Regions from separate parts of the Cytobacillus sp. FSL R5-0377 genome, predicted to be linked through region 1. Evidence: a T-box and tRNA genes for the amino acid it is inferred to sense, from the RefSeq annotation. Region 1 holds a T-box; the other holds one or more tRNA genes.
What was found. The T-box of region 1 lies ahead of trpS (tryptophan--tRNA ligase). A T-box ahead of a tRNA ligase gene usually reads a tRNA of that ligase, here a tRNA-Trp.
Positions count from the first base shown of each region.

Region 2: it has a tRNA-Trp gene. The T-box ahead of trpS (tryptophan--tRNA ligase) is inferred to sense a tRNA for this amino acid. The anticodon was not compared.

Region 1 is NZ_JBBORA010000001.1:1,130,856-1,135,044, forward strand. Features, by position in the region: gene NSQ49_RS05660 (peptide ABC transporter substrate-binding protein) at 1-772, opposite strand, end outside; T-box leader at 1,386-1,604, shown strand; gene trpS (tryptophan--tRNA ligase) at 1,716-2,705, shown strand; gene NSQ49_RS05670 (YjbA family protein) at 2,731-3,477, opposite strand; gene opp4C (oligopeptide ABC transporter permease) at 3,982-4,189, opposite strand, start outside.
Region 2 is NZ_JBBORA010000001.1:1,975,418-1,979,606, reverse strand. Features, by position in the region: rRNA gene NSQ49_RS10215 (23S ribosomal RNA) at 1-330, shown strand, start outside; rRNA gene rrf (5S ribosomal RNA) at 469-585, shown strand; tRNA gene NSQ49_RS10205 (tRNA-Glu) at 610-684, shown strand; tRNA gene NSQ49_RS10200 (tRNA-Val) at 689-764, shown strand; tRNA gene NSQ49_RS10195 (tRNA-Lys) at 942-1,017, shown strand; tRNA gene NSQ49_RS10190 (tRNA-Leu) at 1,033-1,117, shown strand; tRNA gene NSQ49_RS10185 (tRNA-Gly) at 1,124-1,198, shown strand; tRNA gene NSQ49_RS10180 (tRNA-Arg) at 1,206-1,282, shown strand; tRNA gene NSQ49_RS10175 (tRNA-Pro) at 1,288-1,364, shown strand; tRNA gene NSQ49_RS10170 (tRNA-Ala) at 1,383-1,458, shown strand; tRNA gene NSQ49_RS10165 (tRNA-Met) at 1,478-1,554, shown strand; tRNA gene NSQ49_RS10160 (tRNA-Ser) at 1,578-1,670, shown strand; tRNA gene NSQ49_RS10155 (tRNA-Met) at 1,771-1,844, shown strand; tRNA gene NSQ49_RS10150 (tRNA-Asp) at 1,848-1,924, shown strand; tRNA gene NSQ49_RS10145 (tRNA-Phe) at 2,095-2,170, shown strand; tRNA gene NSQ49_RS10140 (tRNA-Tyr) at 2,193-2,276, shown strand; tRNA gene NSQ49_RS10135 (tRNA-Trp) at 2,284-2,357, shown strand; tRNA gene NSQ49_RS10130 (tRNA-His) at 2,369-2,444, shown strand; tRNA gene NSQ49_RS10125 (tRNA-Gln) at 2,470-2,544, shown strand; tRNA gene NSQ49_RS10120 (tRNA-Cys) at 2,555-2,628, shown strand; tRNA gene NSQ49_RS10115 (tRNA-Gly) at 2,647-2,720, shown strand; tRNA gene NSQ49_RS10110 (tRNA-Ile) at 2,729-2,805, shown strand; gene NSQ49_RS10105 (hypothetical protein) at 2,889-3,020, opposite strand; gene NSQ49_RS10100 (cytochrome c oxidase subunit 2A) at 3,361-3,501, shown strand; gene NSQ49_RS10095 (cytochrome c oxidase subunit II) at 3,514-3,978, shown strand; gene NSQ49_RS10090 (cbb3-type cytochrome c oxidase subunit I) at 3,993-4,189, shown strand, end outside.

The DNA of each region.
Region 1 (4,189 bases):
TCATAATCATTTCAATGCTGTCCAGCTTAACTGTTTCAGCATCCCAATATGTTTCGCTCTTTTCAAGAACAATCTTGTCACTGTGAGCCCATTCAACTAAATGGAAAGGACCGTTAGTAGTGAAATTATCACCAGCGTCTGTTGCCCAATCTGGGTTAGCTTCAGCAATCTTGCTGTTAACTGGAAGATAAGTATAGAAAGCAGTTAATTCTTCAAAATATGGTGTTGGGTTTACTAATTTAACTTCTAAAGTTTTTTCATCGACAGCTTTAACACCAACAGCATCCTTTTCACCTTTGCCTGAGTTGAATGCTTCTGCACCTTCGATGTAGTAAAGCTGGTATGCATAAGTTGAGTTATTTGCAGGATCTAATGCCCATTTCCAAGCATATTCAAAGTCATTAGCGGTTACAGGATCACCATTTGACCATTCCGCATCGCGAATTGTGAATGTATAAGTTTTTCCGTCTTCAGAGACTTTAATGTCTTCTGCCATTGCTTTTTCAGGCTTACCATCTTGATTGATGCGAGTAAGACCTTCTAAAACGTTACGAAGTACAGTTCCAGAAGTTGAATCTTCTGCAAGTCCTGGATTTAAAGATGGTGGTTCAGTGTTGATATTTACTCTTAGCTCCTGCGGCACATCAGACTTTCCGCTGTCATCTCCGCCTTTTTTGTCGCCGTCAGCATTGTCTCCGCCGCCGCTGCACGCAGCAAGGAACATACTTAGCACAAGCAACATGCTAAAAAAGATCGATAATCTTTTGTTCACGGTATTAACCCCCTATTAATTTCCTCAAACAGTCTCTTTACCATTTGCCTATCATAAAAAACACAACTGTGCGCTCCAGATATATTGCTTAAATAGTCTGTTAATTAAATTTAAAAAATTTGCAGACTATTTAAAAGGCAACAAAAAAAGCAAGTTTATATTCTCTTAAAGATAGATTATCCCTATATTCTGATAATTCAGATTAAAAAGAGTAATCTATAATATGTAAGCAATAAACTTACTCAATATGCACTATATTCCTGAAACCTAGAGTGATATAGTTTTGTTTTAAATGTAACAAATTCGTAAAGATTATGTTTGTTACGTTTATTATAAATAGTTTAAAAACTTATTGCAAGTGGCTTTTTGTACGTGCAATCCGCTCTGGTATGACATTTTTCGTCAAAAAGTCTTATAAATTAAGATTTTTGCGATAATAAAAAAATTTTTCTTTTTAATATATTTTACTATTTTACTAGGAGTTTCCACCCACATTTTGGTAAAATGCATTCTCAAAACAATGTAGATGAATGACCTTTAATTGCTTTTTATTTACTTGCTTTTTGTATCCGGATAGTTTATTTTATTATATAATAAAATTAAATTAAATTATTTGTCGGCGATGAAAAAAGAGTAGTACATTTACCGAGGGTTCAGCAGAGAGCCTGTGGAAGGTGCAAACAGGCAGCCCGGTAGATCGAATGGACTTTTGAGCCTCTGAATTTCTCAGGCGCTTCCCTGCGTTATCGGGGACCTATGCATTTTCTGCATAGGGCAGAGTGACTCAGTATTTGAGTAATTAGGGTGGCAACGCGGACCATTCGTCCCTATTTTATAGGGATGAATGGTTCTTTTTTATGCTTTTTTATGATTACAGGAAGCATTCCCATCCTTCAGCGCCTGACTGCTCATGAATTTTTGTGCCGATTAAAGGAGGAAAAACATGAAAACTATATTTTCCGGCATCCAGCCAAGCGGTACTATTACCCTAGGCAATTACATTGGTGCCATGAAACAATTTGTTGAACTGCAGAATGACTACAACTGTTATTTTTGTATTGTTGATCAGCACGCAATTACTGTTCCGCAGGACAGACTGGAATTGAGAAGGAACATTCGAAGTCTTGCTGCCTTATATTTGGCTGTTGGAATCGATCCTGATAAATCCACCCTATTCATTCAGTCGGAAGTTCCAGCCCATGCCCAGGCAGGCTGGATGATGCAATGTGTTTCTTACATCGGTGAACTTGAGCGCATGACTCAATTCAAAGACAAATCAGAAGGCAAGGATGCGGTTTCTGCAGGATTGCTGACCTATCCTCCTTTGATGGCTGCAGATATCCTTCTATATAATACTGACTTGGTTCCGGTTGGAGAGGATCAAAAACAGCACCTGGAATTAACCCGTGATCTTGCTGAAAGATTCAATAAAAAGTACAATGATATTTTCACTATTCCAGATGTAAGAATCGCCCAGGAAGGTGCAAGGGTAATGTCACTTCAGGATCCATTAAAGAAGATGAGCAAATCTGATCTCAATAAAAAGGCGTTTATTTCTTTATTAGATGACCCAAAACAAATCGAAAAGAAAATAAAAAGCGCCGTAACAGATTCTGAAGGCATTGTTAAGTATGATAAGGAAAACAAACCAGGAGTATCAAATCTCCTTTCCATTAATTCAATCCTTTCAGGGAAAACTATTGCGGAAATCGAAAGAGAATACGAAGGCAAAGGATACGGGGATTTTAAAGCCGGCCTGTCTGATATTATTATTGGGGCACTTAAGCCTATTCAGGATAGATATTATGCGCTAATGGAATCAGAAGAACTTGATCTTGTACTTGATCAAGGAGCAGAAAAAGCTAATAGAGCCGCAAATAAAATGATTAAAAAAATGGAAAACGCCATGGGACTTGGCCGAAAAAGAAAATAAAAAAAACAGCCTCGGGCTGTTTTTTTTAATTTACTTTTGGACCATGCTCCATTTCCCACAACTTCTCGAAAAATGGCTGTCCTTTAATTAAATTTTCACAGAACTTTTCATGTTTACTTGACCAGCCGTATTTACTTTCATCAAATAATTCATACCAGGCTTCCTCAAAATTCATTGATTGGATTTTCTTATAGCGCTCAGGACTCCACTCCGTATACCAATAACGGATTTCAGCATCATTTTTAGAGGAATGAAGCTGGTCCAGCGCCATAAACAGCAGCTGTTTAAGCTGCCTTTCTTTCCTTGTCAAACCTGCCATCAAATCCGGAGACGGGGAAAGAATATGGAATTCCTTCAAAGCGGTTTGATCATTAAAAGAGTAATTTGCCGTTTCCTGATTTTCAAGCATTTCATATGCAAGCTGCTCCTGCCTTGGTATTAGCCTGCTTTTTCTGATAGGGATGTTGTAGCCGATTGTATCTACAGCCAATATGCCTGTCCCATCTGATACAACAAAACAATATTCCAATTGAATGCGTTCATGATTTTTCCTTAAGTAAGCTTTTTGATAAATGTCATCCAGCAGTTGTTGTGGCAGCTCAGAAAGATCATTTTCGATGTAATTAAAAAGCACCGGGTCAATCTTCAGCAGAGGGACCTGATCTAGCAGTTCTACACCATCATCTTTTCTCCATTCATGAAAATGGCATACATTGTATCCATTTTCTTCTCCTTCAAACCAATTCACCCAAACATCATGAAGATACAACATTTTTCAACCCCCACTTCAACAAACTATTTGTCACTCAGTATGGGCATCAAGCAGTAAATTTATTCCTATATTGCACTTGCAATCCATTTTTTGTAATAACCATTCTTTATAATTAATGAAATGCCCTTTATTCACCCTCGTTTGAATGGGGTATATAAATGCTCATGGTTATAATAATGATTCCGGCCGGAAGCAAATAGCATTCTGGACGATGGGTGATAAAATTTATATATTCTTTGAATGTATGTCCAGTTGTAAGCAGGTTTAAATACCCTATGACACTGACTCCTCCTGAAACAGCGACTCCAAACCCTGTTAGAAGCCAAAATGCCCTAAATAACATGTTCTTTTCTATACTTGTGAGTCATAAAAGTTTTTACTGCTGCCATAAACACACTCCCAGTCCCTGTTTTTACAAGTATATGAAAGCATTTGTTTGGATATGTACAAGCTATAGGCCTGAAAACAACAAAAAACGCCTGAATACAGGCGTTTTTTGTTATCTTATCTGTTTGATTTAGGATTGAAAGCATCTTTTAAGCCTTCTCCAATGAAGTTGATAGACAGGATGGTTAATGTAAGAATCGCAGCAGGCGGGATCCATATCCACCATTTACTTGTTAAAACATCCGGGCTCCTTGCTTCCTGAAGCATGTTCCCCCAAGTTGGAATGTTAATTGGTACACCAAAACCGAGGAAGCTTAAGCCAGTC
Region 2 (4,189 bases), 840 kb from region 1:
TACGCGAGCTGGGTTCAGAACGTCGTGAGACAGTTCGGTCCCTATCCGTCGTGGGCGCAGGAAATTTGAGAGGAGCTGTCCTTAGTACGAGAGGACCGGGATGGACGCACCGCTGGTGTACCAGTTGTCTTGCCAAAGGCATCGCTGGGTAGCTATGTGCGGAAGGGATAAGTGCTGAAAGCATCTAAGCATGAAGCCCCCCTCGAGATGAGATTTCCCATAGCGTCAAGCTAGTAAGATCCCTGAAAGATGATCAGGTTGATAGGTCAGAGGTGGAAGCGTGGCGACATGTGGAGCTGACTGATACTAATCGATCGAGGACTTAACCAAAATGAAAAGCGGAGGCGACTGTTCAACTTCGAGAGAAGTTAGGAGCCGAAGCTAGACAAGTCATTGGTGAATACTCGGCAAAATGCTTCTTCATACATTATCTAGTTTTGAGGGAACGAAGTTTCTTCAACCAAATAGTCCGGTGGCGATAGCGAGAAGGTCACACCCGTTCCCATACCGAACACGGAAGTTAAGCTTCTCAGCGCCGATGGTAGTTGGGGGCTGTCCCCCTGTGAGAGTAGGACGCTGCCGGGCAACCCTGTTTGGGTAACTTTATATGGCCCCTTGGTCAAGCGGTTAAGACACCGCCCTTTCACGGCGGTAACACGGGTTCGAATCCCGTAGGGGTCACCACTTTGGAGGATTAGCTCAGCTGGGAGAGCATCTGCCTTACAAGCAGAGGGTCGGCGGTTCGATCCCGTCATCCTCCACCATAACTCCTGAATGAGCAAAATGCTCTTCAAAGAGGTATGAGCCATTAGCTCAGTCGGTAGAGCAGATTGCAGCATCAGTGAGATTCATCATCTGAATAGCAATCTGTGACAAAGCACGCAGGGCTTTGGAACATCTGACCTGGAAGTTTCAGGATTTAGGCAACGTAATTTTAGTGAGAGCCATTAGCTCAGTCGGTAGAGCATCTGACTTTTAATCAGAGGGTCGAAGGTTCGAGTCCTTCATGGCTCACCATTTTAATTTCATATTGCGGGTGTGGCGGAATTGGCAGACGCACCAGACTTAGGATCTGGCGCCGCAAGGCGTGGGGGTTCGACTCCCTTCACCCGCACCATTTTAAGCGGAAGTAGTTCAGTGGTAGAACATCACCTTGCCAAGGTGGGGGTCGCGGGTTCGAATCCCGTCTTCCGCTCCATTATTTTGCGCCCGTAGCTCAATTGGATAGAGCGTTTGACTACGGATCAAAAGGTTAGGGGTTCGACTCCTCTCGGGCGCGCCATATTACGGGGAGTAGCTCAGCTTGGTAGAGCACTTGGTTTGGGACCAAGGGGTCGCAGGTTCGAATCCTGTCTTCCCGACCAGCGACACTTCTTTTACATGGGGCCTTAGCTCAGCTGGGAGAGCGCCTGCTTTGCACGCAGGAGGTCAGCGGTTCGATCCCGCTAGGCTCCACCATAAAATATATAATCATTTCGGCGGTGTAGCTCAGCTGGCTAGAGCGTACGGTTCATACCCGTGAGGTCGGGGGTTCGATCCCCTCCGCCGCTACCAATATGATTATCTTATACAACATTGGAGGAATACCCAAGTCCGGCTGAAGGGATCGGTCTTGAAAACCGACAGGCGGGTCAAACCGCGCAGGGGTTCGAATCCCCTTTCCTCCTCCATATTTTCTTTAATATTATTGTCGCGGGGCGGTTATATCACCGAATAAGCTGCGATGAAATGCTTGATGTGAGCATAGACAAATCACATAAATAATACTATCGCGGGGTGGAGCAGTCCGGTAGCTCGTCGGGCTCATAACCCGAAGGTCGCAGGTTCAAATCCTGCCCCCGCAATCCGGTCCGGTAGTTCAGTTGGTTAGAATGCCTGCCTGTCACGCAGGAGGTCGCGGGTTCGAGTCCCGTCCGGACCGCCATTTTTACAAAGAGATATAAGCTTTGGCTCAGTAGCTCAGTCGGTAGAGGATTTTAAAAGAATGCAGCTGCGAAGCTTTTCATCATCGAATAGCATGCTTTTAAAATCTGCGACAAAGAACGCATGGCTTTGAAGCACATTTATTTAGATTTAGGGATATAATATTATTTTGGCTCAGTAGCTCAGTCGGTAGAGCAAAGGACTGAAAATCCTTGTGTCGGCGGTTCGATTCCGTCCTGAGCCACCATTTTCTTAGTCTTTACAGACTTGGAGGGGTAGCGAAGTGGCTAAACGCGGCGGACTGTAAATCCGCTCCTTCGGGTTCGGCAGTTCGAATCTGCCCCCCTCCACCATTGATATAGGGGTATAGTTTAATGGTAAAACGAAGGTCTCCAAAACCTTTGATGTGGGTTCGATTCCTACTACCCCTGCCAGTAGGATAGTGGCGGTTGTGGCGAAGTGGTTAACGCATCGGATTGTGGCTCCGACATTCGTGGGTTCGATTCCCATCAATCGCCCCATTATTCTTTTAAATTGCATTATTATTGGGCTATAGCCAAGCGGTAAGGCACCGGACTTTGACTCCGTCACTCGCAGGTTCGAATCCTGCTAGCCCAGCCATTTTTTTTAAGGCAGCATAGCCAAGTGGTAAGGCAGAGGTCTGCAAAACCTCCATCCCCGGTTCAAATCCGGGTGTTGCCTCCAACTTATATTCCTTACAAAGCGGGTGTAGTTTAGTGGTAAAACCTCAGCCTTCCAAGCTGATGATGAGGGTTCGATTCCCTTCACCCGCTCCAACACATATGGGCCTATAGCTCAGCTGGTTAGAGCGCACGCCTGATAAGCGTGAGGTCGATGGTTCGAGTCCATTTAGGCCCACCATTATACATACCATTTTCAAACTAATTCCAATAGGGATTAGTTTTTTTATATATGTGAAACTTCTTGAGTTTAGTCTGGCCATTCTAATTTTCGTTTATATTATCTTCTAAATCTTTCACTCTCTTTTCAAGTTTCTTAACTTTACCATCTGAAAATAATGCAAAAGAGAACGCACCCGCAGCTAATGAAAAAGCTAAAATCACGAAAGCATCCAAAATAGTCACCCCAATTTTAATTAATTTCTTAACTTGCGTTTAGTTTAAGAACAATAGTTTACATCCCTCAAAATCATTTTAACATAAAATACCATCTTACAAGCTTGAAATTCTATGATCATTATAGGACTTCTGGTAAGTGACTTTTTGTGAACTATTTGTGAACCTATATGCTTACCAGAGCACTGTTCAATAGAGATAACCCTTGGTACTACAGTGTTTAACCAAAATTGCAGGCCTTTTGCTTTGAAGATATATGAAAAAAGTGTGATTCAATTCACTTTTATGAAAACCCTTCTCAACTATGATGTAGGTAACAAAGCTAAGGAGCTGATGGAAGGTGGATGCACGAAAAGTGAACCAGAGCAGTTCAAAGGAACATAACTCTCTAAAGGGTACGTTCTTTTCAGTTACAGTTGTAGGGCTTGGGATCTTTGTTACTTATTTAATAGTGTATGGCCTGTATATGGCCAGATTATAGGGGGGATACAAAATGATGCATCGGTCAGAGAAGATATGGCTGATTCTAAGCTTTGGGATGATTATTGGATTCATGCTGATTACGGGCTACCAGACATTCGCCCTGGAGCTGGGGCCGCCGAGCTATGGAGAGCGAATTGATCCGCAGAAAGTGGATGAAACAGCACCGTTCGATAATCCAGGGATTAAGAAGATAGGCGAGAAAGAGTATGAAGTAGTCATGACGCTTCAGGTATTCAGCTTTACCCCAAATGAAATTGAGGTGCCTGCCGGATCAACAGTTCATTTTACATTGACGTCAAAAGATGTCGTTCATGGGTTTCAGGTTGCAGAAACTAACTTAAATGCTATGGTAGTACCTGGCTATGTACAAAAGATCACTCAGAAATTTGATAAGCCAGGTGAATATTTAGTACTTTGCAATGAGTACTGCGGTGCGGGCCATCAGATGATGAGCACGACCATTACGGTGAAATAAAGGGGTGATAGACAGTGGAAACAGTTATTAAGCAATCTGGAAGAACACAAGTTATTAAGGATAAAGCAAATAAAATTATGGGAATTAGCCTTGAGGATGCAAAATTAACGAAATCATATTTATCTGTTGCTTTCCTGGCCATCCTTTTGGGAGGAATACTTGGATTGCTGCAAGGCCTGAATCGGGCTGGAATGTTTGAATTGCCGGCATG